4 regions of the Sphingobium sp. RC1 genome follow, and region 1 is predicted to be linked to each of the others. Evidence: riboswitches for the same ligand, from Rfam matches in the RefSeq annotation. Region 1 holds a riboswitch; each other region holds the start of a gene.

Region 1 (7,209 bases):
TACTCGGTCGTCCCGCGCATGTGGGGTGGCCTGACCAACCCCAAGGAATTGCGCGCGATCGCCGATGTGGTCGAGAAATATGACGCGCCGATGGTGAAGGTCACCGGCGGTCAGCGTCTCGATATCTTCGGCATCAAGAAGGAAGATCTGCCCGCCGTCTGGGCCGATCTGAACGCTGCCGGGATGGTGTCGGGTCACGCCTATGGCAAGTCGCTGCGTACGGTGAAGACCTGCGTCGGGTCCGAATGGTGCCGCTTCGGCACGCAGGATTCGACCGGCCTTGGCGTCAAGACGGAGCGGATGACCTGGGGATCATGGATGCCCCACAAGTTCAAGATCGCCGTATCCGGCTGCCCCCGCAACTGCGCGGAGGCGACGATCAAGGACTTCGGCGTGGTCTGCGTGGACTCCGGCTATGAGCTGCATGTCGGCGGCAATGGCGGCATCCATGTCCGCGCCACCGATCTGCTGTGCAAGGTATCGACCGAGCAGGAAGCGCTCGATTATTGCGCCGCCTTCACCCAGCTCTACCGCGAGGAGGCGCGCTACCTTGAGCGTACCGCGCCGTGGATCGAGCGCGTGGGCGTCGAGTATGTCAAGCAGCGGATCGTGGAAGACGACGCAGGCCGTGAAGCCCTGCGCGCCCGCTTCCTCTATTCGCAGAGCTTCAGCCAGGATGATCCCTGGGCCGAGCGCGCAGCCGGTGCGAATGCAGAACTGCACCAGCATCTCGAACCCATCGCCATCGCTGCGGAGTAATGACCATGACCGATTGGATCGACATCGGAACGCTGGCCGACATTCCCCAGCGCGGCGCCCGCACGGTACAGATTGCCGGCGAAAAGGAAATCGCCGTCTTCCGCACCAGCGACGACAAGGTCTTCGCGCTCGTCAATGAATGCCCTCACAAGAAGGGTCCGCTGAGCCAGGGCATCGTCCACGGCCACAGCGTCGCCTGTCCGCTGCACAACTGGAACATCGCCCTGAAAACGGGCGAGGCGCAGGGCAATGATGAGGGCTGCACGCCGACCATCGCGGTGAAAGAGGAAGGCGGTCGCATCCTGATCGCCCGGCCTACGGCGATGAAGGCGGCTGCCTGAAAGCGGCATCAAGCTTCCGGTCCCCAGCCATAACGGCGGGGATCTGGGTGGGGGTGTCTTGTTGGCCATCCCTTGCGGCAAGCCGCCTCCACCCAATTCTTATTCCTCGGGAAGATGAGGTAAGAGCATGACAGAGGCCATCCGCACCACCTGCGCCTATTGCGGCGTCGGTTGCGGCATCTCGGCCACGCCGACCGGACCCCGGTCGGTCACGATCAAGGGCGATGAGGCGCATCCGGCGAACGGTGGCCGCCTCTGCTCCAAGGGCACGCATCTGGGCGAAACCGTCGGGCTGACCGGCCGCCTGCTGCACCCCATGATCGGCAACAAGCGCGCCAGCTGGGACAAGTCGCTGGACCTCGTCGCGAAGAAATTTCGCGATACCGTCGATCGCTACGGCCCCGACAGCGTCGCCTTTTACGTCTCGGGCCAGCTGCTGACCGAAGATTATTATGTCGCCAACAAGCTGATGAAGGGCTTCATCGGCACGGCGAACATCGACACCAACAGCCGCCTGTGCATGTCGAGCGCGGTCGCGGGCCATAACCGCGCCTTTGGTGAAGACATCGTGCCCGCCAGCTATGACGATCTGGACGAAGCGGACCTGATCGTCCTCCTCGGCTCCAACACCGCCTGGTGCCACCCGATCGTCTATCAGCGCATTCAGGCCGCCCGCGCCGCACGCGGGACCAGGCTGGTCGTCATCGACCCGCGCCGCACCGAAACCTGCGAAGGCGCGGACCTGCACTTGCCGGTAAAGCCCGGCACCGACGTCGCGCTGATGAACGGCCTGCTCGCATGGTGTGATCAGGCAGGGGTCACCGACCATGCGTTCATCGCCGACCATCTCAATGCGCCCGAAGGTTTCTGGGAGCATATTCGCACCGGCCACGATCTCTGGACCACCGCCAAGACCTGCGACATCGCCCCGGCCTTGCTGGAGCAGTTCTTCAAGCTGTTCGCCGCCACGCCGCGCACCGTCACCCTGTTCAGCCAGGGCATCAACCAGTCGATCCGCGGCACCGATCAGGTCAACGCGATCATCAACGTCCACCTCGCCACCGGCCGGATCGGCAAGCCCGGCGCTGCGCCCTTCTCCATCACCGGCCAGCCCAACGCCATGGGCGGCCGCGAAGTCGGGGGCCTTGCCTCGACGCTGGCGGCCCATATGGACTTCGCGCCTGAAAATGTGGAGCGGGTCGGCCGTTTCTGGGCCGCGCCCACCATGGCGACCAAGCCGGGCCTCAAAGCCGTGGACCTGTTCCGCGCCATCAACGAAGGCCGGATCAAGGCGCTCTGGGTGATGGCCACCAACCCCGCCGTCTCACTGCCCGACGCCAACCGCGTCCGCGAAGCGCTGGAGGCCGTGCCCTTCCTCGTCGTGTCGGACATCATCGCCGACACCGACACCAGCGTCCATGCCGACGTCCGCCTGCCCGCCGCCGGCTGGGGAGAGAAGGACGGCACCGTCACCAATTCCGACCGCACCATCAGCCGCCAACGCCCCTTCCTGGCGCTGCCCGGCGAGGCCAAGCCCGACTGGTGGATCGTCAAGGAAGTCGGCCGTCGCATGGGCTGGCGCAACGCCTTCGCCTATGACCGGCCCGCCGACATCTGGCGCGAACATGCCCGCCTGACCGCTTATCAGAATGATGGCGCACGGCTCCTCAACCTCCGCGCGCAGGCGACCATCGGCAACGACGCCTATGAGGCGATGGAGCCCTTCCGCTGGGGCGGCGACAAACCCTTCGCGGACGGCCGCTTCTCCACCCCCGATGCCAAGGCGCGGCTGGTGCTGACCAAGCAGATGGACCTTCAGGAGCCGCTCAAACAGTGGCCGATGACGCTCAACACCGGCCGCTATCGCGACCAATGGCACACGATGACGCGCACCGGTCTGTCGCCCAAGCTCGCCCGCCACCGCGAGGAGCCGCTGGTGGATATCCACCCGCAGGACGCCGGGGAGCTGGATATCTGCGACGGCGATCTGGCGCGCGTCCAGACCGCGCAGGGCAATAGCATCTTCCGCGTGAGCCTGAACGAAGGCCAGCGCGTCGGCGAAATCTTCACCCCGATCCACTGGACCGATCAAATCTCGACCGGTGGCCGTACCGGCATGCTGCCCCGTCCGCTCGTCGATCCCCATTCGGGCCAGCCGGGCTTCAAATCGACGCCCGCCAGCATCGAAAAGGTCGCGACCGAGTGGAAGGGCTTCCTCATCCTGCGCGGTGAATTGCCCGCCAAGGTTCCCTGCCTGTGGGCGACAAAGGTCACCGTGCCGGGCGGCGCGCTCTACGAAGTCGCGGGCAATGGCGATCCCGCCCGCCTCGAAGCCTGCCTGCCCAAGGGTGATCGTGTCGAAGCCATCGACATGTCGCGCGGCACCCGCCGCGTTGCGATCATCAAGGATGGCAGGTTGGCAGGCGTCCTCTTCGTCACCCGCACCGGCCTGCTCCCCTCGCGCGACTGGCTCATCGGCCAGCTTGAAGCCGAAGAGGTGGGCGCTTCCGTCCTCGCCGCGCGCGGCCCCGGCAGCCAGCCCGACAAAGGCCCGACCATCTGCGTCTGCTTCGACATCGGCCTCAACCAGATCGTCGCCGCAATTCGCGACCAGAGCCTGGTCGATGTTCCCGCCATCGGCAAAGCGATCGGCGCGGGCACCAATTGCGGGTCCTGCCGCCCCGCGCTCGCCAACATCCTCGCTCAAATCCCGCAGGAGACGCTCCATGCAGCCGAATGAGTTGATCACCCGCGGTGAAGTCTGGCTGGTCGGCGCAGGTCCCGGCGACCCGGACCTCCTTACCCGCAAGGCCGAAAAGCTTATGGCGGCGGCCGACATCGTCTTTTATGACGCACTGGTCGGACCCGGCGTCCTCGACCTCATCCCACAGGGCATCGAGCGCGTCAGCGTCGGCAAGCGCTCCGGGCGCCACAGCAAGGATCAGGAAAGCATCAACGACCTGCTCCTCGCCGCTGCCAAGGCGGGCAAGCGCGTCGTGCGCCTGAAAGGGGGCGATCCGTCAGTCTTCGGCCGCTCGGCCGAGGAGATGGAGCATCTCGCCGCTGACGGCATCCGCACCCACATCTGCCCCGGCATCACCACCGCCAGCGCGGCGGCGGCAAGCGGCAACGCCTCGCTCACCCTGCGCGGCAAGGCGCGGGGCCTGACGATGGTGACCGCGCATCTGAAAGCCGGTGAGCCGCTCAAGCTCGACTGGGAAACGCTCGCCCGCCCCGGCGGCACGCTCGGCATCTATATGGGCCGCGCCGCGGCTGGCGAGATCAGCCGCCAGCTGATCGCCGCCGGACGCGATCCCGAAACGCCGGTGATGGTGGCCGTCAATGTATCGCTGCCCACCGAACGCCTGATCCGGGGGAAGCTGTCAGCGCTTGCCTTTCTGGTGGCCACGATCAGTGACGAAGACCCGACCCTGCTTCTGATTGGTGAAGCGGTGGCGGGCACGTCCATGCCAGTAGAGGCCGCAGCCAGCGTCGCTCTTCAGCTTTGAAGACCGGCTCTCCGCGACCTTTGCCCTGAGCTTGCCGGATGCCCCCAAACTTAGTTGGAAGGAAGGGCGGGGGCTTCGGCAAGCTCAGCTTGAGCCGGGGGGAACGGAGGTAAAAGCCTCCAGATCATCCGGCCGGTTGAAATTGGGCAGGACGATATCCGCCCGCTCCACGATCCGCGCGCCAATTCGCTCCAGCCAGCCGAATATCGACCGGCTATTCTCTTCCGCCAGATGCGCGTCCAGTTCACCCGCAAGCCCGGCAGGCCAGAACCCCGCCAGTTGCTGCCCCTTCAACACCGCAGCGCCTTTTCCCGCCAGCGCCTCCACCAGCACCGCAGGATAGACAGGCATGTCGCACCCCGTCGTCAGCACCGCGTCATAGCCCTCGCTCTGCGCATGATGCAGTGCCGCGTTCAGCCCGCCCAGCGGTCCCATGTCCGGCGCGGGCCGGTCGGATAGGCTGGTCAGCCCCTCGACCACCCGTCCACAGACCACCACCGCCTCGACATGGGGCGCGATCGCCGCGACCGCATGTTCGATCAGCGTGCGCCCGTCCGGCATCAGCGCCAGCGCCTTGTCGCTCCCGAACCGGCTGGATCGTCCCCCGGCCAGCACCGCGCCCAGCAATCGCATCGATCCACTCCTTGGCAGAACCCTCACTTTCCCCTATGGCGCGCGGCGTGAGCGGGCAACCGCTGACACAAAGATCGCGCCGGAAAGGGAATGCGGTGCGGGTGGCCTCAAGCCATCCCATTCCGCAGCTGCCCCTGCAACTGTAAGCGGCGAGCGCGATGCACAGGGGAACCTGCGACCTTCAAAAAGGGGAAGGCGAGGGGGACCGGCCACTGGACGCATGCGTCCGGGAAGGCCCGTGCATCGCCGCGACGACCCGCGAGCCAGGAGACCTGCCGGCGCTTGGTCGCTCTTGCCTTGGGTCCAGGGATCGGCCCGGGCACGGTTTTCCGTCTGAGCGACGAAGCGGCGCAGGGCCGCATCAGTGCGCGGGGCGGGACTGGCGTCTCTCTTTCTCGCGCACTGGCCGCTTATGCGGACGCCCTGGGCTCATGTCGCATGACGCTCAGGGAAGACAAGAATATGATCAGGACCGGAATTTCACTGCTGGCGCTCCTCGCCGCCACCCCCGCGCTTGCGGAGGAATCCAGCGATATCGTCGTCACCGCGCTAGGCATCGAACAGCCGACCGATGAAGTCGGCCAAGCCATCACCGTCATCGATGCAAAGACGATCGAAACCCGCCAGAACGTCAGCATCGCGGACCTGCTGATCACCACGCCCGGCATCCGTTTCAACCGGGCTGACGCAGTAGGCGGCGTGACCGGCATTTCGATCCGGGGCGCGGAAACGACGCAGACGCTGGTGCTGCTCGACGGGGTCAAGATTAACGATCCGAGCATCATTGGCGATGCCTATGACTTCGGCAATCTGCTGACCGGCAACATCCGCCGCATCGAAGTGCTGCGCGGCTCCAACTCCGTGGTCTATGGTAGTCAGGCGATCGGCGGCGTCGTCAACATTATGTCAGCCGAACCGGGTGAAGGCTTTGGCGGCACCGCCTCGGTGGATTATGGCTATGCGGACACCCTGAATGCGAAAGCAGATGTGTCGGGCAGCGCGGGCATTGCTTCGGGCAGCGCTGGCGTCGCCTATTTCCGCACCGACGGCATCTCCGCGGCCAAGGGCGGCACGGAAAAGGACGGCTATGAGAATATCGCCACCCACGCCAAGCTGAAACTGGCGTTCACGGACAATCTCAGCCTCGACCTGCGCGGCTATTATATCCATGCGAACCTCGACACCGACATCTTCTTCGGCGCGCCGATGGAGTCCACGGACAGCAGCAAGCTCGATCAATATGTCGGCTATGCAGGGCTCAACCTTGCGTCGTTCGATGGCAAGCTGACGCAACGGGCCGCCGTCACCTGGTTCCGCAACGACCGCGACTATTTCTTCGCGCCCAGCTCCGCCGCGCCGGACTACGGCTATTCGGGCACCAATCTGCGCTTCGAATATGAAGGCGTGTATCAGCCGGTCGATCAGGCCAAGCTGGTTTTCGGCTATGAGCATGAACGGCCGGACTATGATTCCTTCTATTATGACTTCTTCACAGGCGACAAGGTCGTCAGCGCGGCCAAGGTCAATATCGACAGCGTCTACGCCCTGGCGGTGGTGAAGCCGTTTTCGGGGCTGTCGCTGACCGGCGGCGTGCGCCATGACGATCATAGCCAGTTTGGCGGCGCGACGACGCTGGGCGCCAATGCGAACTACACGCCCAATGAAGGCCGCACCAACATTCGTGCCAGCTATGGCGAAGGCTTCCGAGCGCCCTCGCTTTATCAGATCTATGACGGCACCTATGGCAATCTCAGCCTGAAGCCTGAACGGTCGAAAAGCTATGATGTAGGCTTCGACCAGAATCTGGATGGTGGCCGGGCGATGATCTCTGTCACCGCGTTCCGCCGCGATACCCGCGACCAGATCTATTTCGATGGCTTCGCCTTGCCGTTCGGCCGCTACGTCAATCTTACGCGCACGCGTGCGAGGGGTGTGGAAGCCGCCGTCACGCTGAAGCCTGTCGATGC
Region 2 (7,209 bases), on a different contig from region 1:
AAGCCCATGGGCGAAGGCTTTACCTGGAACACGCAGGACAAGACCCGCGACATCGCGCTCGCCCGCGAAGCGTGGGACGAGGTTAAGCGGATGATCGCCGATCCGGCCTATGATATGGTGCTGGCAGATGAGCTTAATATCGTCCTGCGCTATGACTATCTGCCCGTGGATGAGGTGGTGGAAGCCGTGACGGACAGGGACGAGATGAAGCATGTTCTTATCACCGGCCGCAATGCGCCCGAGGCGCTGATCGAGGCGGCCGATCTCGTCACAGAAATGACGCTGGTCAAGCATCCCTTCCGCAGCGGCGTGAAGGCACAGGCAGGGATAGAATTTTGACATGAGTGGACCCGCCATAACCCCGATCGACAGCGCGCAGTTCGAGGCGCTGGTGCGGGCGCGGCGGGACATTCGCCATTTCAGGACAGACCCGATCGACGAGAGTGACGTCGAGTGGCTGTTGAGCATGGCGCATCGCGCGCCATCGGTCGGATTGTCGCAGCCCTGGAGATTTGTGCGGATCGAGACGGAGGGGCTGCGAGAGAGGCTGGCGCTTCATGTCGATGCGCAGGTGAAGGAGGCGGGCCGGGAGTATGAGGGCGATCAGGACAAGCTCTACCGTAGTCTGAAGCTGCACGGCCTCCGCGAGGCGCCGGTGTTGTTCGCGGTCTATTGCGACGATGGGACGGAGACGGGCCATCATCTGGGCGCTGTCACCATGCCCGAGGCGCGCCGCTATAGCTGCGTCATGGCGGTGCATACGCTGTGGCTGGCGGCGCGGACGCGGGGGATCGGCATGGGTTGGGTGTCGATCATGGAAGCGGAACGCGTGAACGCGATGCTGGATGTTCCCGCCAGTTGGGAGTGCCTGGGCCTGCTTTGCCTCGGACGGCCGGAGAGCGAAGAGGATGCGCCGGAACTGGAACGGCGCGGATGGGAGCAGCGGACGAATTGGCATTCAGTGGTGGTGCGGCGTTAGCGCAACCCGCTCCCTCCTATTCGCCGTTCGGCCTGAGCCTGTCGAAGCCCCTCACTTCTCTTCAAAAAAGAAAAGCCCTTCGACAAGCTCAGGGCGAACGGGGTGGACGATTCTCCCTACCCCTCACCCAACAAGAACCCCAGCACCAACGTCTCAAACCGATCCTTGCACTCGATCATCGCCCAATGGCCGCATTTGGGGAACACATGCAGTTCCGCGTTCGGGATCACTCGCATCGGCAACAGCGCGCCGTCGAGCGGGCTGACCTTGTCATCGCGGCCCCAGGTGATCAGCGTGGGCGCCTGAATCCTGCCCAGATAATCGATCCGCTGCGACACGCCCGGCCCGCTCATTGACTGCGCGATGAAGCCCAGAACCGCGCGCGTGTACATCTTGCGGCTGCTCTCCATCGTCACCGGTTCGAGCGCGGCCTTGTAGCGCATGTCGATCAGTTCGTCGGTAATGATCGATTTGTCGTAAACCATCGATTCCAGCCAGGCGATGATGTTCTCGCGCGTCGGGTCCTCGATGAAATCAACAAGCCGGGTCAGCCCTTCATTGGGAAAGGTGGAGGTGATGTTGAACCCGATCCCGCCGATGGTGATATAGCGCAGCACCCGCTGGGGATGAGATGCCGCGAGATGGCCACCGGCAATCCCGCCATAGCTGTTGCCGAGGATATGCGCGCGATCGATGCCGAGGCCGTCCATCAACGCGACGGCAGCGTCGCGGAAAACCGCCACAGGATCGCCATCCACGGGATCGCTTTTGCCATAGCCGGGTGCGTCGAGGATGATCGTGCGGAAATGCTGGGAAAAGAGCGGCAGATTGCCCCGAAAATTCGCCCAGCCCTTGACGCCGGGGCCGGACCCGTGAAGCAGCAGCAGCGCGGGGCCTGATCCAGCCTCATGATAATGGAGGCGGCCATTGGCGGTTTCGAGAAAACGGCTGGTCGCTTCGAAGCTGAGATCGCTCATCATCTGCTCTCCATGTTGTTATTCAAGGACGGGACTAGCCTTGGGGCAAAGCGGGCGCAAGCAAGCCGTCGCTGCCCACTTCCCTTTCGCGCGCATCGCCCTTATGAAGCGCAGCGGATCGGGCTTGCCCGGTCCATCGATCGCGCCGGTGTCCCGCAAGGGACTTAAATGGGAACGCGGTGCGGGAGGTTTCCCCTCCCTAATCCGTGGCTGTCCCTGCAACTGTGAGCGGCGAGCAAGGCATGGACCGGCCGGACCCTTAAAACAGGGACGGTCAGCCACTGGAGCGATCCGGGAAGGCCCCATGCCAACGCTATGACCCGCAAGCCAGGAGACCTGCCGGAGCAAAGGTCGCTCTTGCCATGACCCAGGGGATGGTCACGGCTCGGTTCTCCGTTTGAGCGACGAATTCGTGCGGCTGCGGCCGTGCAGGCGTGCGGCCTGTCCGCCTGCCTGTGCGTGCCGTCCGTGTGTCGTGGCGCTGATGCGGGGAGTGCAGGAGCAATGCAGGAGCAGGCGCAACGTGCCGACGCTGATCCATGCGCGCACCTTGGCGTGCGCGGCTGGTGTCCGACGGCATGGCGGCCGATGATGGCTGGCGACGGGCTGCTGGTCCGGGTGCGCCCGGCGCTGGGCCGGATGACCCGCGCGCAAGCGGCCGGTTTGTGCGAGGCCTCTCTGGCGCTCGGCAACGGGCATATCGACATCACCAATCGCGCCGCACTGCAAATCAGAGGCGTACGGGAAGCAGACCATAGCGCTTTGATGGAGCGGCTGGTCGCGCTGAACCTGGCCCATGCCTACGCAGAGGGCGACAGGCAGATCCCCGTCCTGATCAACCCCGACTGGCTACCCGGCGACGACAGCGCGTTCATAGCGAACGCCCTGATCGCGCGGCTCGGCGAGTTGCCGGACCTGCCCGCAAAGGTCGGGTTCGCCATCGACGCGGGGCCTGCTCCGGTGCTGAGCGATGTTCCGGCTGACTTTCGGGTCGAAAGAGGGACAGGCGGCGCACTGGTCCTGCGCGCCGACGGGCGGACCCATGGCGTAGTCGTGAGCGTGCAGGAAGCGGCCGAGGGGCTACTGTGCCTTGCCCGATGGTTCGTGGACAGCGGCGGCGTTCAGGCCGGGCGGATGGCGCGGCATTCAGGGGAGCTTCCCGATGCGGCGGCCGAGGCCCCTGCCCCGGCCCGGTCTCGCGCTGCTGCGCTGGCTGCAGCGCCTGGGCCATTCCATGCGGCGCCCTTTGGCCGGATCGAGGCTGCTGCGCTCCTCGCCGCGATGAAGAGTGGCGCGGAGGCTGTGCGGCTTACCCCCTGGCGCGGGCTGGTGCTGGAGGGAAGCAGCGCGCCCTCCGACGATCCGGCCGATCCGCGCCTTTCGGCGGATGCCTGTCCCGGCGCGCCCGCCTGCCCGCAATCGAGCGTCGCCACGCGCGATCTGGCCGCCCGGCTGGCGCCGCATGTTCGCGGACTTCATGTCTCGGGTTGCGCAAAGGGGTGCGCCCGGCCTTCGCAGGCGGCGGTGGTCCTCACCGGTCGGGATGGCCACTTCGACCTTGCCCATAATGCGCGGGCGGGCGCGCCGCCGCTGCAATCGGGCCTGTCGCCCGATCAGATAATCGCCCTCTTCGGAGCCAAATGATGCCGCATATTTACGAAACCAACGGGGCGGAAATCTATCGCCAGTCCTTCCGCATGATCCGGGCGGAGGCGGCGCTCGGCCGCTTTTCGGCGGAGGAAGAACGGGTCGCCGTGCGCATGATCCACGCGACGGGCATGGTTGGCCTGGCGCCGCATATCCGCTTTTCGCCGCGCTTCGCCACGGCCGTAATCACTGCGCTGGAGGCAGGGGCGCCCATTCTATGTGACGCGCGCATGGTGTCGGAAGGGATCACGCGCGCGCGCCTCCCTGCCGCCAATCCGGTCCTCTGCACTTTGACCGATCCCCAGGTCCCAGACCTCGCCAGCGCCATGGCGAATACCCGCTCGGCCGCCGCGCTGGAGCTGTGGCGGCCGCATCTCGCGGGAGCAGTGGTCGCGATCGGCAACGCCCCGACGGCGCTGTTCCACCTGCTCAACATGCTGGAAGACCTCGCCTGTCCGCGCCCCGCGGCCATCATCGGTTGCCCGGTCGGCTTTGTCGGCGCGGCGGAGTCCAAGGCAGCCTTGTGGGACGCGCAGCCGGTCCCTTGCTGCATCGTCGAAGGGCGGCTGGGCGGCAGCGCGATCACCGTCGCGGCCGTCAATGCGCTCGCGAGTGCGGCCGAATGATCGGGACCATTCACGGCGTGGGCCTAGGCCCCGGCGCGCAGGACCTGATGAGCGTGCGGGCCGACCGGCTGATCCGAGAGGCGCGCCATATCGCCTATTTCCGCAAGCCGGGCCGCGCAGGTCATGCCCGGAAAATCGTCGAAGGACTGTTGCGTCCCGACGCGGTCGAATATGCGATGGAATATCCGGTGACGACCGAGATTCCGGTCACGAACCCGCGATATAATGAGCGGCTTTCCGCCTTTTATGCGGATTGCACCGCGCATCTGCACGGGCTGGCGGCGGCGGGTGAGGATGTGGTTGTCCTCTGCGAGGGCGACCCCTTTTTCTACGGCAGCTTCATGCATCTGCACAGCCGCCTGTCATCACTTGCGCCCGTGCGAATCGTGCCCGGCATCACCGGCATGTCGGGGGCCTGGACGGCGAGCGGGACGCCGATCAGTTGGGGCGATGATGTGCTGACGGTGCTGATGGCGACGCTGCCCGAAGAAGAGCTGGCGCGCCGTATCCATGACACCAATGCGCTGGTCGTCATGAAGATCGGCCGCAATCTGGCGAAGCTGCGCCGGGCGGTGGAGGCGGCGGGGAAGCAGGACTGCGCCTGGCTGGTCGAATATGCCACGATGGCGGACCAGAAGATCACGCCGCTGCGCGAGGCAGAGGCGATCACCGGCTATTTTTCCATCCTGCTGGTCCATGGGCAGGGACGGCGACCATGAGCGGATGGGTGGCGGTAGCCGGGCTCGGGCCGGGAGCCGAAGGGCTGGTGACGCCCGAAGTGACACAGGCCTTGGCGGAGGCGACCGATCTGATCGGCTATGCCCCCTATGTCGCGCGGGTGGAGGATCGGCCCGGACTTCTACGCCATGCGTCGGACAATCGGGTGGAACTGGAGCGGGCGGCCCATGCGCTGGAACTGGCGGCGGCCGGGCGGCGCGTGGTGGTGGCGTCCTCCGGTGATCCGGGCGTGTTCGCCATGGCGTCGGCCTTGTTCGAGGCGCTGGAAGCCGGGCCGAAGGCGTGGCTGGGGATCGACATCCGCATCCTGCCCGGCATCACCGCCATGCTGGCCGCAGCCGCACGGGCGGGCGCTCCGCTGGGGCATGATTTCTGTGCGATCAACCTGTCCGATAATCTGAAGCCATGGGCGTTGATCGAGCGGCGCCTGCGCTTGGCCGCTCAGGCCGACTTCGCCATGGCCTTCTACAACCCTCGATCGAAGGCCCGGCCGGATGGCTTTGCGCACGCGCTCGACATCCTGCGTGAGGAATGCGGGAACGACCGGCTGATCCTTTTCGCGCGCGCCGTTTCGACGCGGGAAGAGGAATTGCGCGTCGTGACGCTGGGGCAGGCGAGCGCCGATATGGCGGACATGCGCACGATGGTGATCGTTGGATCAAGCCGCACCCGCCTGATCGAGCGCGCGGTTGGTCCCATCCTCTACACGCCGCGCTGGGCCGAATGAACGATCCACGTCAGCACATCGCTAAGGTCGTGAACGGATTGCACTTGTGGCATGGGCGGCCGGTCGATCATGATGACAGGCAAGCCGAGCGCCCGTGCGGCGTCGATCTTCGCGCGCGCGCCGTCGCCTCCTGCGTTTTTGGCGACGATCAATTCGATGCCGTGCGCGCGCATCAGGGCAAGATCGCCCGCCAGCGTGAAGGGGCCGCGATCCACGACCAGATGATGGCGCGGCAACGCGGGGGGCAGTTCGGGCGCATCGACGAAGCGGAGCAGGTAATGATGCTGCGGCTGGGCGGCGAAGGCTTCGACATGCATACGCCCAAGGGCCAGCATGACGCGCCGGGGGGCACCGTCGAGCGCCCGGACAGCGCCGCCGATATTGGGCACATGGGTCCAGCGGTCGCCCTCCCCTGCTTGCCACGCCGGGCGGGTGAGCATCAGATGGGCCGCGCCCGCCTCGCGCGAGGCCGCGAGTGCATTCGCGCTTATCGTCGCGGCGAAGGGATGGGTGGCATCGATAAGGTGGGTGACCCGCTCGGCCTTCAGATAGGCCGCCAGTCCAGCCGCGCCGCCAAAGCCGCCGACGCGCACCGGTACGGGCTGCGCGCGCGGGTTGCCGGTGCGTCCGGCATAGCTCAACATGGCGCGCTCCCCTCGCTCGGCAAGGGCTTTCGCGAGCGCGCTCGCTTCGGTCGTGCCGCCCAGGATCAGGATATTGCGCATGGTGGCTGAAGGTCCCTGGCTGACGATCATCGGCATTGGCGAGGATGGGGCGTCGGGCCTGTCCGACGCCGCTCGCGCCTTGCTGGAACGGGCCTGCCTCGTGACCGGCGCGCCGCGCCAGCTGGCGCTGCTGCCACCCCTTAGGGCGGAACTTCTGAACTGGCCAGTGCCCTTTGAGGATGGCGTGACGGCGCTGCTTGCCCAGAGAGGGGAGCCGGTGGTGATGCTGGCGTCAGGCGATCCCTTCTGGTTCGGCGCGGGGACCAGCGTCACGCGGCATCTTAGGACGGATGAATGGGTGGCGCATCCGGCGCCATCGACCTTCTCCCTTGCGGCTTCGCGCCTCGGCTGGGCGTTGCAGGAGGTGGCCTGCCATGGCCTGCATGCCGCGCCACTGACCCGGCTGAGGCCCGGACTTGCATCGGAACGCCGCGCCATCCTGCTGCTTCGCGACGGGGCGGCGGTGCATGCGCTTGCGTCCTATCTCAGTCAGGAGGGCTTTGGCGCGTCCATCCTGCATATCCTGGAAGCACTAGGGGGACCGCGCGAGCGGATCAGGCAGGTGCGGGCGCAGGAACTCATCTTTGACGATATCGCTCATCCCGTCGCCGTGGGCATCGATATGGCGGGTGATGGTGACGTGATGCCGTGCACGGGCGGACTTGCCGATGGCTGGTTCGATCATGACGGACAGATCAGCAAGCGGCCGGTTCGCGCGCTGACGCTGTCCGCGCTTGCCCCCCGGCCCGACGAGACATTGTGGGACATCGGCGCCGGATCGGGATCGATC
Region 3 (7,209 bases), on a different contig from region 1:
TGCTCGCCACCCGCCTGCTTGTTCAGGGCAATTCGGGCTCCGGCAAGTCGCATCTCCTGCGCCGCCTGCTGGAAGAAAGCGCGCCCCTCGTCCAACAGGTCGTCATCGACCCCGAAGGCGACTTCGTCACACTGGCCGACAAATATGGCCATGTGGTCATCGACGCGGGCGACTATAATGAGCGCGAGATCGTCAAGATGGCCGCGCGCATCCGCGAACATCGCGCCTCGGTCGTCCTCAGCCTCGAAAGCCTGGAACTGGAAGCGCAGATGAAATGCGCCGCCACCTTCCTCTCGACCCTGTTCGACGCCCCTCGCGACCATTGGTATCCCGCCCTCGTCGTCGTGGATGAAGCCCAGATGTTCGCCCCCGTCGCCGCCGGAGACGTCTCCGACGAAGCCCGCCGCCTGTCGCTGGCCGCCATGACCAACCTCATGTGCCGGGGCCGAAAGCGCGGCCTTGCGGGCGTCATCGCTACCCAGCGCCTTGCCAAGCTCGCCAAGAATGTCGCGGCCGAAGCCTCCAACTTCCTCATGGGCCGCACCTTCCTCGACATCGACATGGCCCGCGCCGCCGACTTGCTCGGCATGGAGCGCCGCCAGGCCGAACAGATACGCGATCTCGAACGCGGCCGCTTCCTCGCGCTTGGCCCCGCCATCTGCCGCCGCCCCGTGGCGGTGAAGATCGGCACCGTGAAAACCAGCACGCGCGGCGGCACCCACAAGCTGATGCCACCCCCGGCAACCGCGACCGAAAATTTTCAGGAACTGCTGTTCGCCGGTGCAGGCGAAGAGGACGCTCTGCCCTCTCCCCCGCCCCGCGCCGACCCACCGCCGCTCCCGGCCGAGGAACTGATGCGCGCGCTCGCCACCGCGCCGCTCGCCAAGCCCGCCGCGCCTGAACTCGACTTTGGCCAAAATGAGCCGGTGGTCATCGCTGTCCTTGAGGAAATCGTCGCCGATCTCGGCGATGCGCAACCCAGCGTCTCCAGCCTCTATCAGGATTTCGGCGTCCGCTGCCGCATGAAGGGCCTGCGCACGCCGCCGTTAGACCTCTCCGCCTTCCGCAAGCGTTTCGCCATGGCGCAGGCGGGCATGCTCGACGCCGCCGACCCCCGCTGGGAAGACGCGATGAAGGCCGCCCAGCCCCTGCCCGAAGACATGCTCGCCCCTTTCCTCCTCATCGCCCGCGCCGCGATGCAGGGCCTGCCCTGCCCCGACGACACCGCCCTCGCCCGCGCCTATGGCACCAGCTCGCAGGGCCGAGTTCGCCGCCTCATCGACTATATGGAAAAGATCGGCGTCATCGTCGCCCGCACCGATTTCGGCGGCCGCCGCTCGATCGGCGTGCCCCAGTTGGGCCTCTCCACCGCAGCAGCCGAAGGATGAGCGTCTCCGTCCTTTTCGTCTGCCTCGGCAATATCTGCCGCTCGCCGCTGGCCGAAGCCGCCCTACGTGCCGAAGCGGAACGCGCAGGCTTACCCATCAAGGTCGATTCAGCAGGAACCGGCGACTGGCACGTGGACTGCCCGCCCGATAGCCGCGCGCAGGCCGTTGCCCTCCGCCACGGCATAGACATATCCACCTATCGCGGCCGCCAAGTCGCCGCGCAGGACTTCCACTGCTTCGACCACATCTTCGCCCTCGACGCGGAAAACCTCAAAAACCTCCGCCGCATCCGCCCCTCCGACGGCACCGCCGACCTCCGCCTCCTCATGGACCTGATCCCCGGCCGCGAAGGCACCAGCGTCACCGTCCCCTATTTCGGCGAGGACGAAGGCTTCGATGAGACATGGGATGACGTCACGAGAGCAGCCCGCGCCCTGATCAAACACCTCCAAGGCTAATTTTCACGCGGAGACGCGGCGCCTTGGAGACAAACCAGCCCGCGCAGCGCGTCCCTCAAAACCTCGCTTCCCACGCGAAGCCAGCAAGATGCACCCACTCACCTTACACGCAACCCCTCCGCGCCTCCGCGCGAAAACCCAAGCCCGAACGACCGTTCAAGCAGGCATCTTCACCCGCGCCCGATAGGCATGCAGCAACGGCTCGGTATAACCGTTAGGCTGCGCCACCCCCTCAAACACCAGCGCCCGCGCTGCCTGGAAGGCGATGCTCTCCTCCTCCCGCCCGCTCATCGGCTGGTAAAGCGGATCGTCCGCATTCTGCGCATCGACCTTGGCCGCCATCCGCCGCAGCGCCGCGTCAACCTCGTCCGCAGAACAGACGCCATGCAGCAGCCAATTGGCGATATGCTGCGAAGAAATCCGCAACGTCGCCCGGTCCTCCATCAGCCCCACGTCATGAATATCCGGCACCTTGGAGCAGCCGACGCCCTGATCCACCCAGCGCACGACATAGCCCAATATCCCCTGCGCATTATTATCCAGCTCGTCGCGAACATCTTGCGCCGACCAGTTCGCCCCCGCCGCTAGCGGGATCGTCAGCAGCGTGTCCAACCCCGCCACTGCTTCAGCCTTCCGCTCCTCCTGCCGCGCAAAAACATCAACCTCATGATAGTGCGTAGCGTGCAAGGTCGCAGCCGTCGGCGAAGGCACCCAAGCCGTATTCGCCCCCGTCATCGGGTGCCCAATCTTCTGCTCCAGCATGTCCGCCATCCTGTCCGGAGCCGCCCACATGCCCTTCCCGATCTGCGCCTTCCCCGACAGTCCGCAGGCGAGCCCGATCTGCACATTGCGATCCTCATAAGCCTTGATCCACGCCGCGCCCTTCATCTCGCCCTTGCGGATCATCGGCCCCGCCCGCATCGACGTATGGATTTCGTCCCCCGTTCGATCCAGAAAGCCCGTATTGATGAAGACGATCCGATCTCGCACCGCATGAATGCAGGCCGCGAGGTTCGCCGAGGTCCGCCGCTCCTCGTCCATCACGCCGACCTTCAACTGATGCCGCTCCAGCCCCAGCAGATCCTCGATCGCGTCGAACAGGTCATTGGTAAAGGCGGCCTCCTCCGGCCCATGCATCTTGGGCTTCACGATATAGATACTGCCCGCCCGGCTGTTGACGAAACGCCCATTCCGTCGAATGTCGTGCAAGGCGATCAGGCTGGTAACGATCCCATCCAATATCCCTTCGGGCGCCTCGTTCCCATTGGACAGCCGCACCGCAGGCGTCGTCATCAAATGCCCGACATTGCGCACGAACAGCAATGACCGCCCCGGCAGCTTCAAGCTGCTCCCATCAGGCGCGACATAGGCCCGGTCGCCATTCAACCGCCGCGTCATCATCGCGCCATTCTTCTCGAAGCTGTCCTCAAGATCGCCCTTCATCAGGCCGAGCCAGTTGGCATAGGCCGCCACCTTGTCCGCCGCATCGACCGCCGCAACGGAATCCTCCAGATCGCAAATGGTGGACAGGGCCGATTCCAGAACGACATCGGCCAGATGCACCGGGTCATCCCGCCCGATCGCATGGCTTGCGTCGATCACCAGCTCAATATGCAGCCCATTGTTGCGAAGCAGGATGTTATCCCCTGCCCGCCCGGCAAGTTGCGCGGGGTCGCGCAAGACCGGCGTGCCACCCGCCCAATCCGCCCAACTTCCTTCCGCCAGAGGAACCACCCGATCCAGGAATGCCTTGGCCCACCCAATCACCTGTGCGCCGCGCGCTGGATCATAGCCTTTGCCCGCCGCCGCGCCGGGGATCGCATCGGTCCCATACAGCGCATCGTAAAGGCTGCCCCAACGCGCATTGGCCGCGTTCAACAGGAACCGCGCATTTAGGATAGGCACCACCAACTGCGGCCCGGCCATGGTCGCCAGCTCTGCATCCACCCGACCCGACCCGATGGAAAAAGGCGCAGGCTCCGGCACCAGATAGCCGATCTGGGTCAGGAAAGCCCGATAGGCCTCCGCATCAAACGGCCGCGCCGCTTCCTCGCCATGCCAGCTGTCGATCTGCGCCTGAATCGCGTCGCGCTTTTCCAGCAGAGCCGCATTAAGCGGCGCGAACCGCTCGAAAATCGCAGCCACGCCCTGCCAAAATGCTTCCGCTGCGATCCCCGTCCCTGGCAGGACTTCTCCATCGATAAAGCGCGCCAGCTCGGCGGCGACCATAACACCCGATTTCTCGATCATGCCGTCCATGGGCAACTCTCCATCCAAAATACTGTGACGAAAGCCTATAGACCCCTCTCCATCCTCGCACTAGACAACAAGAACTCAAAGCATCTGTTCCTCACAGGAAAAGATCATCGATGGATCCCGATTATCTTCTCTTCGCCCGCGCGGTGGAGGCAGGCAGCCTTTCGGCGGCAGGCCGCATATTGAACATCTCGCCTGCCATGATGTCGAAACGCATCTCCCGGCTGGAAGCGCGCCTCGGCGTCCGCCTCATCCATCGCACCACGCGCCGCCTTGCCCTGACGGAGGAAGGCGCCAGCCTGCACCGCGACCTTGTCGCCATCCTCGACGCCATCCAGCAGGCGGAGCAACGCGTCACCAGTCGGCACCGGAGTGCGTCCGGGCCGCTGCGCATTTCGGCTCCCACCTCCTTCGGCCGCCTGCATGTGGCGCCTCATGTCGGTCGCTTCCTGGACCTCCATCCGCGCGTCGACCTCGAACTCAACCTGTCCGACGCCTATGAAGACCTGCTCGCCGAGCGTATCGACGTGGCGATCCGCATCACCAGCGACATTCCTCTCCATTTGGAGGGGCATCATCTCGCCACCAACCGCCGCATCCTCTGTGCCAGCCCAGCCTATCTCGCCGCGCATGGCATTCCGGACAAGATCGCCGACCTCCCCCGCCACCGCCTGCTCGCGGCCGATGGACAATTGCCCTGGCGGCTGGTGAATGGTCGCGCGCGCAAGCTGATCGATGGCCAAAGCCATGTCCGCACCAACAGCAGCGAAATCGTGCGCGAACTTGCCCTTACCGGCGTCGGGATCGTCTTGCGCTCGCTCTGGGACGTGGGCGACCTGATCGCAAAAGGCAACCTCGTCCGCGTCCTCGATAGCTGGGAAGGCCCCGTTGACCTCGCCGTTCACGCCGTCCACCCCCGCGCCGCAGGCCGTCCCGCCGCCGTAGACGCCTTCATCGGCTTCTTGCGTGAAACCTTCCGCGATGCATCGTGGAACCGGGGCGGCTGATAGCAAGAAGCACCTTAGCGCCACCCGCTCAACTGCCTGAAAAGCGCAGAAATCCTCTGCCGCAATGATTTGCAAGCCTGCTGTCAAAAAACAGAAGCTTTCCGGAGTTAACCTGCGTAATGGCAGCGGGAAACAGGCCGATGTTATCGTTCGAGCCATAAGAGATTGAGAGAGGATAAGGGCCATGCGCCCCAATGACGCGTCACATTTTTCCGCCTGCGCCGCCCAGGAAGCGCGGCAAGCCAGGGAAGCCCGCCTGCGCGGCGCCGACCAGGCAACCATCGCCCTCCACAACGAACGCGCCGTCCGCTACCAGGCCATGGCGCTGCGCCTCCAACGAGAGCGCGGCGCGACCCTGAACTGATCTTGGCGCGACAAACGGGCGCACGTCATCCCCTCTCCCCTTCAGGGGAGAGGGTGCCGAGCGAAGCGACGGCGGGAGAGGGGACTGCAAGCAACCGAGGCCGCTCCCCTCTCCCCAGCCCTCTCCCCTGAAGGGGAGAGGGAGTGATGTTGCCCCACTCCACCCACTCCACCCGCCCATCACCCCCCTTGCCCACCCCCCCCACCTCCGCTATCGCCCACTCACCCGGGCAACCCCTGGGGAAATGATCGCGCCGGTGCCTCGAAAGAGGCTTAAAAGGGAACATGGTAAAGGAGGCATCCGCCTCCCCAAGCCAAGGCTGTCCCTGCAACTGTAAGCGGCGAGCGCGATGCACATCGCCCCACCTCACAGGCAGGTTGGGGCAAGTCACTGGGCCGGACGCTAAATCCTGCGAGGCCTGGGAAGGCCGTGCATCAAGCGATGACCCGCGAGCCAGGATACCTGCCAGCGTCTGGTCGCTCTTGCCTTGGTCCAGGGGATGGCCGCGGCACGGTAGTTTCCGTCTGAGCGACGAACGAGCGGCAAGAGGCCGCTTCGGTGACGCTGGCGGCCGCCTTGGGGGCGTCCGGCCGTCTGCGTGCGCCGGTCGTCGCCTGACGACAGGTCTCTTGCCGGATGTCGCCAGACGCCCGGAGTGCATGAAGTGAAACTGCCCAATCCTTTCCACCGCGCCGCCTGCGCGCTGACCGCCACGCTCCTACCCCTGCCAGCCTTCGCAGCCGAAACGGCCGATGCGGGCGAAGACGCCAGCACCATCATCGTCTTTGGCCGGGGCGAGGACAAGATCGGCACCGCCCATGCGGCGAGCGAAGGCAGCGTCGGCGGCGCGGACCTTCTCGTCCGCCCGCTGCTGCGCGTTGCAGAACTGCTCGAAGCCGTTCCGGGGCTGGTCGCCGCCCAGCATTCGGGCAGCGGCAAGGCCAATCAATATTTTCTGCGCGGCTTCAATCTCGACCATGGGTCGGACTTCACCACCTATATTGACGGGGTGCAGATGAACTTCCGCACCCATGGCCATGGTCAGGGCTATCTCGACCTCAACGGCCTCATCCCCGAAATCATCGCACGGGAGGATTTTCGCAAAGGTCCCTATCGCGCCGATGGCGGCGACTTCGCGCTTGCGGGCGCCGCCTATATGACCACGATCGACGGCTATGACCGCCCATGGGTCGCGGCGGAGGGCGGCTCCTTCGGCTGGCGCAGGCTGGCGTCGGGCGGCACGGTAAAGGCGGGCGCGGGTAATCTCACCCTCGTCGCCCAGGCAAAGATGTATGACGGGCCGTGGCAGGAACCTGAACATCTGCGTCACTATGCGGGTTTCGCCAAATATACGCTCCCCGCCGGGGCGGGGAAGATCGACGCCACGCTCCACGCCTATCGCGCCACATGGCGCCCGACCGAGCAGATCCCCGAAAGGATCGTCGGCACGCCGCTCTGCCCCGATGTCTTCTGTTCGCCCGATCCGTCCGCGCGCGGTGAAACCACCCGCATTATCGGTAATCTCGCCACCGTTCAGGCGACATGGCGCGCCAATCTTTATGCCCAGTTCTACGACTGGACGATGTTCTCCAACCCCACCTACACCGACCCCGACGGCACCAGCGCGCAGATCGAGCAGTTCGACCGCCGCTGGGTCCTCGGCTTCACAGGCGAAAAGCGTTGGGATATCGACCCGGCGCTGCAACTGAAACTGGGCACGGAAAACCGCTATGACG
Region 4 (7,209 bases), on a different contig from region 1:
CCGGACGCATGTCCTCGTCTTTCTCCTTCACCCGGATCGCGCCCGATGGCGGCACATCGCCGGTCATGCGCGAACTGGCGGAGGAGGTTCCCGTCGCCATCGAATATAACGGCATCGGCTATGCCGTGCTGATGGCGACCCCGGCGGATATCGCGGAACTGGTGCAGGGATTCGCGCTGGCAGAGCGGCTGGTCGTCCCTTCCGACGCGCCGCTTGATGTCGATGTGCACGCGACCGATCAGGGCCTTGTAGCCCGCGCCACGCTGCCGCCCGATCGCGCGGAGGGGCTGCTCGGCCGGATTCGCCATCGGGTTTCGGACTCTTCCTGCGGCCTGTGTGGCGTCGAAAATCTTGAACAGGCGATGCGTCCGCTGCCTGCCATCGCCGCCCGCTGCGATGCCAAGCCCGAAGCGATCTTTCATGCGCTGAACGATCTGTCTGCGCATCAACCGCTGAACAGGCGAACCGGCGCCGTCCACGCCGCTGCGCTGGCCGGTCCCGACGGCACCATCCGCCTCGCTTATGAGGACGCGGGCCGCCATAACGCCTTTGACAAGCTGATCGGCGCCATGCGGCGGCAGGACCTGTCGTGGGACGGCGGATTTGCCCTGCTCTCTTCGCGCTGTTCCTATGAACTGGTGGAAAAAGCTGTGCTCGCCGACTGCCCGCTGCTCGTCACCATCTCCGCCCCGACGCGCCTCGCGGCCGAACGCGCCGCCAGCGCTGGCCTGCCGATCGTGGTGCTGGCGCGGCCCGATGCGGTGCTGGCGGCCGGTTCCATGCCCGGCTGACAATCCCCCTTCATCTACCGCTTGCGAGCGCAGCGCGCCCGCTTTATCAGCACCCCCGCGACAGGTTCCCCTTAGGGGATCAAAAGGGAAGTCGGGTGCAACACCCGCGCTGCCCCTGCAACTGTAAGCGGTGAGCGAACCGGCCACTTAGCCATTGGGACTTTCCCCGAGAAGGCGGCCGGTACGCAGCGACCCGTGAGCCAGGAGACCTGCCTGACGCAGTCGTTCTTCGACCGGACAGGGTGTGCCGGACGAACGGGGTTCCCTCGCCGGACGACAGCCACCGCCTTGCTCGCCATACGGCCGGGCAGGGCCGTTTGCGGTTCGATTTTGCGGGGAGGACCATGATGACGGTCTTTCATGTTCATATGGTTATGGAAGCGCGCCGCTGATGCTGTGCGCGGTGGAAAACAGAGCTTCGGTGGTGGTCTGCTCGACCTGCCGCCTGTCCGCTGACCAGCGGGAAGATGGGGCAGGACGGCGCGGCGGCGCGCTGTTGGTTGAGGCCATGCGCGATCTTCAGGCTGCCGAGCCTGCTTATGATGCGGTTGCCGTGCAGGATATGCCCTGCCTCTTCGCCTGCCAGCGTCATTGCACCGTCCATGTGCGTGGTCCCGGCAAGGTCGGCTATGTTCTGGGCGACTTCACCCCGGATGCAGATGCCGCCCGCGCGATCCTCGACTACGCCCTGCGCCACGCCGCCAGCGAAGAAGGCGTCGTGCGCTACGCCGATTGGCCGCAGGGGGTGAAGGGCCATTTCATCGTCCGCACGCCGCCTGAAGGCTTCGTCTGCACATGATCCACTTTCAGGATCGCGCTGATTTTCAGGCCGCGCTCGCCAGCCTTCCTCAGCCTGATGCGGCGGCGATCGAAACGGCAGCGGCGCGGCAGGCCTCCTTGACGAAACCCGTCGGATCGCTCGGCCGACTGGAGGAGATCGCCCTCTTCATGGCAGGCTGGCAGGGTCGCGAACGTCCATGCGCCGACCGCATCCGCGCCGCCATTTTCGCGGGCAACCATGGTGTCGCCGCGCGCGGCGTCAGCGCCTTTCCGGCGTCCGTCACGGCGCAGATGGTCGCGAACTTCCAGACAGGCGGCGCGGCGATCAACGCGCTTGCAGGCGCCTGCGGAGCTGAACTGGTTATTGTCCCGCTCGCCCTCGATAAACCCACCGCCGACATATGCGAAGCCCCCGCCATGACGGAGGCGGAGTGCCTCGACGTCCTGAACGCGGGCGCCGCCACCGTCGTGCAAGATTGCGAGCTGCTCTTCACCGGAGAGATGGGCATCGCCAATACCACCCCCGCCGCCGCGTTGTGCCTTCAATCCTTTGGCGGCGAGGCGCAGGATTGGACGGGGAGGGGCACCGGCATCGACGCAGCCGCCCTCGTCGGCAAGACGCACGCCGTCCAGATCGCGCACGCCCTGCACGCCCCCCATTGCGCCGACGCTTTCGAAACGCTCCGTCGCCTTGGCGGGCGAGAGATTGCAGCGATGGCAGGCGCCATCCTCGCCGCGCGCCTGATGCGCGTGCCGGTGCTGCTCGACGGATTTATCTGCGGCGCGGCCATCGCCCCTCTCGCGCGCGACAATCCGGCCATCACGGCCCACTGCCTCGCCGCCCACTGCTCCGCCGAAGCAGGCCATGCCCGGCTGCTCGAAAAGCTCAGCCTGAACCCCTTGCTTCATCTCGACATGCGCCTCGGCGAAGGCAGCGGCGCGGCGGTCGCGGCGCAACTCATCCGCTCCGCCCTCGCCGCGCATGACCAGATGGCAACCTTCGCCGAAGCGGCGGTGGCTAACGCGCTATGAGCCCGCTCACGCTCCACCTGATGCGCCACGCAGCGCCACAGACGCCCGGCCTCCTGCTCGGTCACATGGACATGCCGCCCGACCCGGCCGCGATGCAGCTTTGCGTTGAACGATCCCGCTCGCTTGCGTTCGACCGATTGATCAGCTCCGACCTGACACGCGCCCGCACCCCCGCCGCCTTGATTGCCGCTGCCCGGCAGGTGCCGCACGACATCGACGCGGGCTGGCGCGAACTGCACTTCGGCGCGTGGGAGGGCACCGATCCCGCAACTCTCCCTGCCGAGGAAATTGGTCGTTTTTGGTCATCCCCGGACGACCATCCTCCGCCCGGAGGGGAAAGCTGGTCCGGCATTTGCCTGCGCGTAAAGGCGGCACTTGGCGAAATCGACCGGCCCTCGCTGGTCCTTACCCATGCCGGTGCGATCCGTGGCGCGCTGACTACCCTGTGTGGCTTCACTTACCAGCAGGCCTGGGCAATCGACCTTCCCTATGGCGCCTTGCTTAGCCTGCGTATCTGGCCGGGGGATAATCCCAGCGCGCAGATCACCGGGCTTGTAACATGACCCGCCTCATCCTCGCCCTGCAACTCATGACCCGCCTGCCGCTCCCGCAAGTGCGCGCGGAGGAAAAGGATTTCGCCGCCGCGATCCGATGGTTTCCCGCGACGGGCATCGTCGTCGGCCTCGCCGCCGCTGCCGCCATGACGATCGGCCTGCTTGCCGATCCCTGGATGGCCGCCTTGCTCGGCCTCATCGTCTGGGTCGCCATCACCGGAGCGCTGCATCTCGACGGCCTTGGCGACATTGCTGACGGGGCAGGGGCAGCGCATGGTGACCGGGCAAAGCTGTCCGCCGTCCTTGCCGACCCGCATATCGGCAGTTTCGGCGTCGTCGCGATCGTCCTGCAACTGCTGGCGAAGCTCGTCCTGCTGCACCTCTGCGCGGAGCATGTCGCGCCGATTGCCATCATCGCCGTGCCCTTCGTCGCCCGGATCGGCCCACTGGCATGGACCCTCTGGCTCCCGCCGCTCCATGAGGGCCTATCCAGCCGCTTCCGTGCAAGCATCAGCCCGGTGCATTTGCTGGGCTGGGCGATGCTGGCCGCAGCCCTCTGCTTCATCATTCCCGCACTCCTGTCCGCCGCTATCCTCGTCCCGCTTTGGGGATGGTGGCTGCGCAGCCGGATCGGCGGCATTTCGGGAGATGGCCATGGCGCCGGGATCGAACTCATCGAAAGCGGCCTGCTAGCCGCACTGGTGCTGGCATGATGAGTGACATCTTCCACTGGCATGGCGGTCGTCTGTCGGCGGCGCGTCAGCATTATGAGACGCGCCTTCCCTGGATCGATCTTTCCACCGGCATAAATCCGCTCGCCTGGCCCGGCACCGCCACGATCACTCCGGACTGGCAATCCCTCCCCGATCCCGCAGCGCTTGCCGATCTCGAACAGGCCGCCGCTGCTCATTTTGGCGTGTCCCCCGATCACATCTGTGCACTGCCGGGCAGCGAAACCGGCCTGCGCCTGCTTGGCCATCTGATCGATACGCCCGCCTGCCATATCCTGCCGTCCTACCGCACCCATGCGCAGGCTTTCCCAAACTCGCGCCCATTGCAGCAACCGGAAGACGCACCACCGGGCACCGCGCTCCTCCTCGCCAATCCCAACAATCCCGATGGCCGCCTCTATACGCAGGCGCAAATGCAGCAGCTTCTGGCTCAACAGGAAAGGGGAGGCGGCTGGCTGATCGTCGATGAAGCCTTTGCCGACTGCATGCCCGGTGCCAGCATGGCGGCCGAAGTCGCGGATCACCGCCGCCTGCTCATCTTCCGTTCCTTCGGCAAATTCTTCGGGCTAGCGGGTGTGCGATTGGGCTTCCTCCTCGCCCCATCCCCCATCATCGCCGCCTGCCGCAGGCTGATGGGAGACTGGCCTTTATCCGCCGCTGCGATCGACTTTGGCCGCGCTGCCTATCGCGATTACGGCTGGATTGATGAGACGATCGCGACCCTTTCTACCCGCGCTGCCAGCCTTGACGTGCTGCTTATCCGCCACGGCTTCATCCCGCGCGGCGATTGCCCGCTATTCCGCCTGATCGATACGCCGAACGCCGTCAGACTGTTCGACCGCCTCGCGCGCCACGCCATTCTCACCCGCCCGTTCGAAGATTACCCTCATTGGCTCCGCTTCGGTCTGCCCGACGATGATGCCGCCATGGCCCGGCTGGACGAAGCGCTTGGTTGAGCTGACCGCCATGATCATCGACGCGGTGCTAGGCTGGCCAGCCCGGCTGCACGCCCGTATCGGCCACCCGGTCGGAGCCTTCGCCCGGATCATCACCGCTTGCGAGGGCCGTTTGAACCGGCGCCATTTCGGCACCCCGCGCCGCCGTCTCGGCGGCATCATCACGCTGCTCCTCCTCCTCGCGACCGCCATCGCAGCGGGCTGGGCCGCAGAACAGCTTATTCGCCACTTCCTCGGCTCCTGGGCCTGGATCGGTCTCGCGCTCGCCGCTTGGCCAGCACTTGCGCAGCGAAGTCTGTTCGACCATGTCCTGCCCGTCGTTCAGGCTCTCGAAGCAGGCAATCTCTTCGCCGCCCGCCGCGCCGTCAGCCAGATCGTCGGACGCGATACCGCCACCCTCGACGAGGCAGGGGTTGCTCGTGCCACAATAGAAAGCCTCGCCGAAAGCTTCTGCGACGGAGTCGTTGCGCCGCTCTTCTGGCTGCTCATCGGCGGCTTGCCCGGAATCTGGGCCTATAAGGCGGTCAACACCGCCGACAGCCTGATCGGCCACCGGGAGGAGCCGTTTACGGCTTTCGGCTGGGCCGCCGCACGCTTCGATGATCTCCTTAATCTCATCCCCGCGCGCCTGTCGGGCGTCCTCATTTGCGTCGCTGGCATGGGCGGCTGGCGGATCCTCTGGCGCGACCATGGCCGTCACGCATCGCCCAATGCAGGCTGGCCGGAGGCGGCGATGGCGGGCGCGCTGGACATCCGCCTTGCCGGGCCGGTCGCCTATGAAGGCCAATATCATGCCAAGCCATGGATCGGCGGGGAAGCGGACGAAGCTACGCCCGCCGCCGCTCGCGCCGCGTTGGCGCTCTATGTTCGCGCCTGCGCGCTCCTTTGGCTCGCGACGGCGCTGATCGCAGGGATGGGCCGATGACCGCTTTCCAGAAGCTGCTCGTGCTGGGCGGCGCCCGTTCGGGCAAGAGCCGCCATGCCGAAGCGCAGTGCGAAGCGCTGCCGGGCATCATGACCTACATCGCCACGGCCGAGGCGTACGACGATGAAATGCACGAAAGGATTGCCACGCATCGTGCCCGCCGCAACGCGCGCTGGCGAACGGTCGAAGCGCCTATTGATCTGCCCGCCGCGATCCGGAATGTCCACGCGCACACGCCATCTGGCCCGATCCTTGTCGATTGCCTTACCCTTTGGCTGTCCAACCTGCTGCTGGCTGGCGAAGACATTGCCCGGTGGAGCGAAGAACTGATCGCCGCCATCACCGGCTGCACGGTTCCCATCGTGCTGGTCGCCAATGAAGTCGGCCTTTCCATCGTCCCGGAAAATGCACTTGCCCGCCGTTTCAGAGACGAAGCGGGCCTGCTTAATCAGCATGTGGCCGCCGCTTGCGACAGGGTGGTATTTGTCGCCGCCGGTCTGCCCCTGATGCTCAAGCAAAGCGGATGAGGAAGGCCGCGGCTGCAAGCCATTTTGAAAATCGCGGATGCCAGCAGCCCTACTTATCGTAGAGAGCGAATAAATTCGTTGCGCGAATCGCCTATGTGATAAATGCCGCTGACCGGCTTGCCTGCGATCTATTGGATCAATATGGCATGTTTAATAGTGCGTGGAGGGATTTTATAGGAGCCAGCGATCATGGCAGGGGCAATATGTTCCCAACCTGGGCGAAATTGGAAGACCGCCAGGGTGATCAGATCGCGGTTTCTGGACAGGGGATAATTCAGTGAACGCTTTCAATGCAGATTATCTGTTCGTCTTCATATTGGCGGCTTTTTTGGGTTTTCAGCTGATCAAGAAGGTATCGCCGCTTTTGCATTCGCCGTTGATGTCGCTGACCAATGCGATCGCGGCGGTGGTGATTGTGGGGGCGATCACGATCACGGGTGAGGCGGGGGCGACGCCTCTGGCCAAGACGCTGGGCTTCATCGCGGTGTTCTGCGCGACGGTGAACCTTGTGAGCGGTTTCATGATTACCGATCGCATGCTCAAGATGTTCAAGCCGCGGGGGAAGTAACAGATGAACGCCTTCGTACCCTTCGCGGCGATTGTCGCGTCCGCTTTGTTCATCCTGTCGCTGATGTGGATGAGTCATCCCTCGACCGCCCGTCGCGGCGTGCGCGCGGGCGAGATCGGGATGGTGATCGCGATCATCGGCGCGCTGGTCCAGCATGAGGTGGTGGACTATAATCTGATCATCATCGCGATGATCGCAGGCGCGGCGGCGGGCATTCCGATGGCGCTGCTGATGCCGATGACGGCGATCCCGCAGCGAACCGCCATCTCCCACGCCTTTGGCGCGCTGGCGGTTGGCCTGATCGGCGCGGCGGAATATTACAAGCATGCCCATGCGGAATATGCG

Evidence for each region. Region 1 has a riboswitch for cobalamin ahead of AC6JBC_RS11555 (TonB-dependent receptor plug domain-containing protein). Riboswitches for the same ligand answer to the same signal wherever they lie in the genome.
Region 2: linked by a shared signal. The riboswitch ahead of AC6JBC_RS14380 (ferredoxin-like domain-containing protein) and the one ahead of AC6JBC_RS11555 (TonB-dependent receptor plug domain-containing protein) in region 1 are both predicted to bind cobalamin.
Region 3: linked by a shared signal. The riboswitch ahead of AC6JBC_RS18005 (TonB-dependent receptor) and the one ahead of AC6JBC_RS11555 (TonB-dependent receptor plug domain-containing protein) in region 1 are both predicted to bind cobalamin.
Region 4: linked by a shared signal. The riboswitch ahead of AC6JBC_RS14420 (DUF1636 domain-containing protein) and the one ahead of AC6JBC_RS11555 (TonB-dependent receptor plug domain-containing protein) in region 1 are both predicted to bind cobalamin.

What each region holds. Positions count from the first base shown of each region.
Region 1 is NZ_AP027306.1:2,317,962-2,325,170, reverse strand. It holds gene nirB (nitrite reductase large subunit NirB) at 1-759, shown strand, start outside; gene nirD (nitrite reductase small subunit NirD) at 765-1,100, shown strand; gene AC6JBC_RS11570 (molybdopterin-dependent oxidoreductase) at 1,228-3,840, shown strand; gene cobA (uroporphyrinogen-III C-methyltransferase) at 3,827-4,609, shown strand; gene mobA (molybdenum cofactor guanylyltransferase) at 4,694-5,242, opposite strand; cobalamin riboswitch at 5,270-5,536, shown strand; gene AC6JBC_RS11555 (TonB-dependent receptor plug domain-containing protein) at 5,705-7,209, shown strand, end outside.
Region 2 is NZ_AP027308.1:57,706-64,914, reverse strand. It holds gene cobO (cob(I)yrinic acid a,c-diamide adenosyltransferase) at 1-339, shown strand, start outside; gene bluB (5,6-dimethylbenzimidazole synthase) at 341-979, shown strand; gene AC6JBC_RS14385 (alpha/beta fold hydrolase) at 1,096-1,959, opposite strand; cobalamin riboswitch at 2,086-2,314, shown strand; gene AC6JBC_RS14380 (ferredoxin-like domain-containing protein) at 2,545-3,600, shown strand; gene AC6JBC_RS14375 (precorrin-8X methylmutase) at 3,600-4,229, shown strand; gene cobI (precorrin-2 C(20)-methyltransferase) at 4,226-4,948, shown strand; gene cobJ (precorrin-3B C(17)-methyltransferase) at 4,945-5,694, shown strand; gene AC6JBC_RS14360 (cobalt-precorrin-6A reductase) at 5,670-6,419, opposite strand; gene cbiE (precorrin-6y C5,15-methyltransferase (decarboxylating) subunit CbiE) at 6,418-7,209, shown strand, end outside.
Region 3 is NZ_AP027309.1:381,169-388,377, reverse strand. It holds gene AC6JBC_RS18030 (helicase HerA domain-containing protein) at 1-1,388, shown strand, start outside; gene AC6JBC_RS18025 (low molecular weight protein-tyrosine-phosphatase) at 1,385-1,846, shown strand; gene AC6JBC_RS18020 (malate synthase G) at 2,003-4,105, opposite strand; gene AC6JBC_RS18015 (LysR family transcriptional regulator) at 4,216-5,109, shown strand; gene AC6JBC_RS18010 (hypothetical protein) at 5,294-5,473, shown strand; cobalamin riboswitch at 5,711-5,957, shown strand; gene AC6JBC_RS18005 (TonB-dependent receptor) at 6,198-7,209, shown strand, end outside.
Region 4 is NZ_AP027308.1:71,502-78,710, forward strand. It holds gene fdhD (formate dehydrogenase accessory sulfurtransferase FdhD) at 9-791, shown strand; cobalamin riboswitch at 837-1,022, shown strand; gene AC6JBC_RS14420 (DUF1636 domain-containing protein) at 1,183-1,590, shown strand; gene cobT (nicotinate-nucleotide--dimethylbenzimidazole phosphoribosyltransferase) at 1,587-2,603, shown strand; gene AC6JBC_RS14430 (histidine phosphatase family protein) at 2,600-3,166, shown strand; gene AC6JBC_RS14435 (adenosylcobinamide-GDP ribazoletransferase) at 3,163-3,870, shown strand; gene AC6JBC_RS14440 (threonine-phosphate decarboxylase) at 3,870-4,844, shown strand; gene cbiB (adenosylcobinamide-phosphate synthase CbiB) at 4,807-5,769, shown strand; gene cobU (bifunctional adenosylcobinamide kinase/adenosylcobinamide-phosphate guanylyltransferase) at 5,766-6,296, shown strand; gene AC6JBC_RS14455 (NAD(P) transhydrogenase subunit alpha part 2) at 6,574-6,864, shown strand; gene AC6JBC_RS14460 (NAD(P)(+) transhydrogenase (Re/Si-specific) subunit beta) at 6,868-7,209, shown strand, end outside.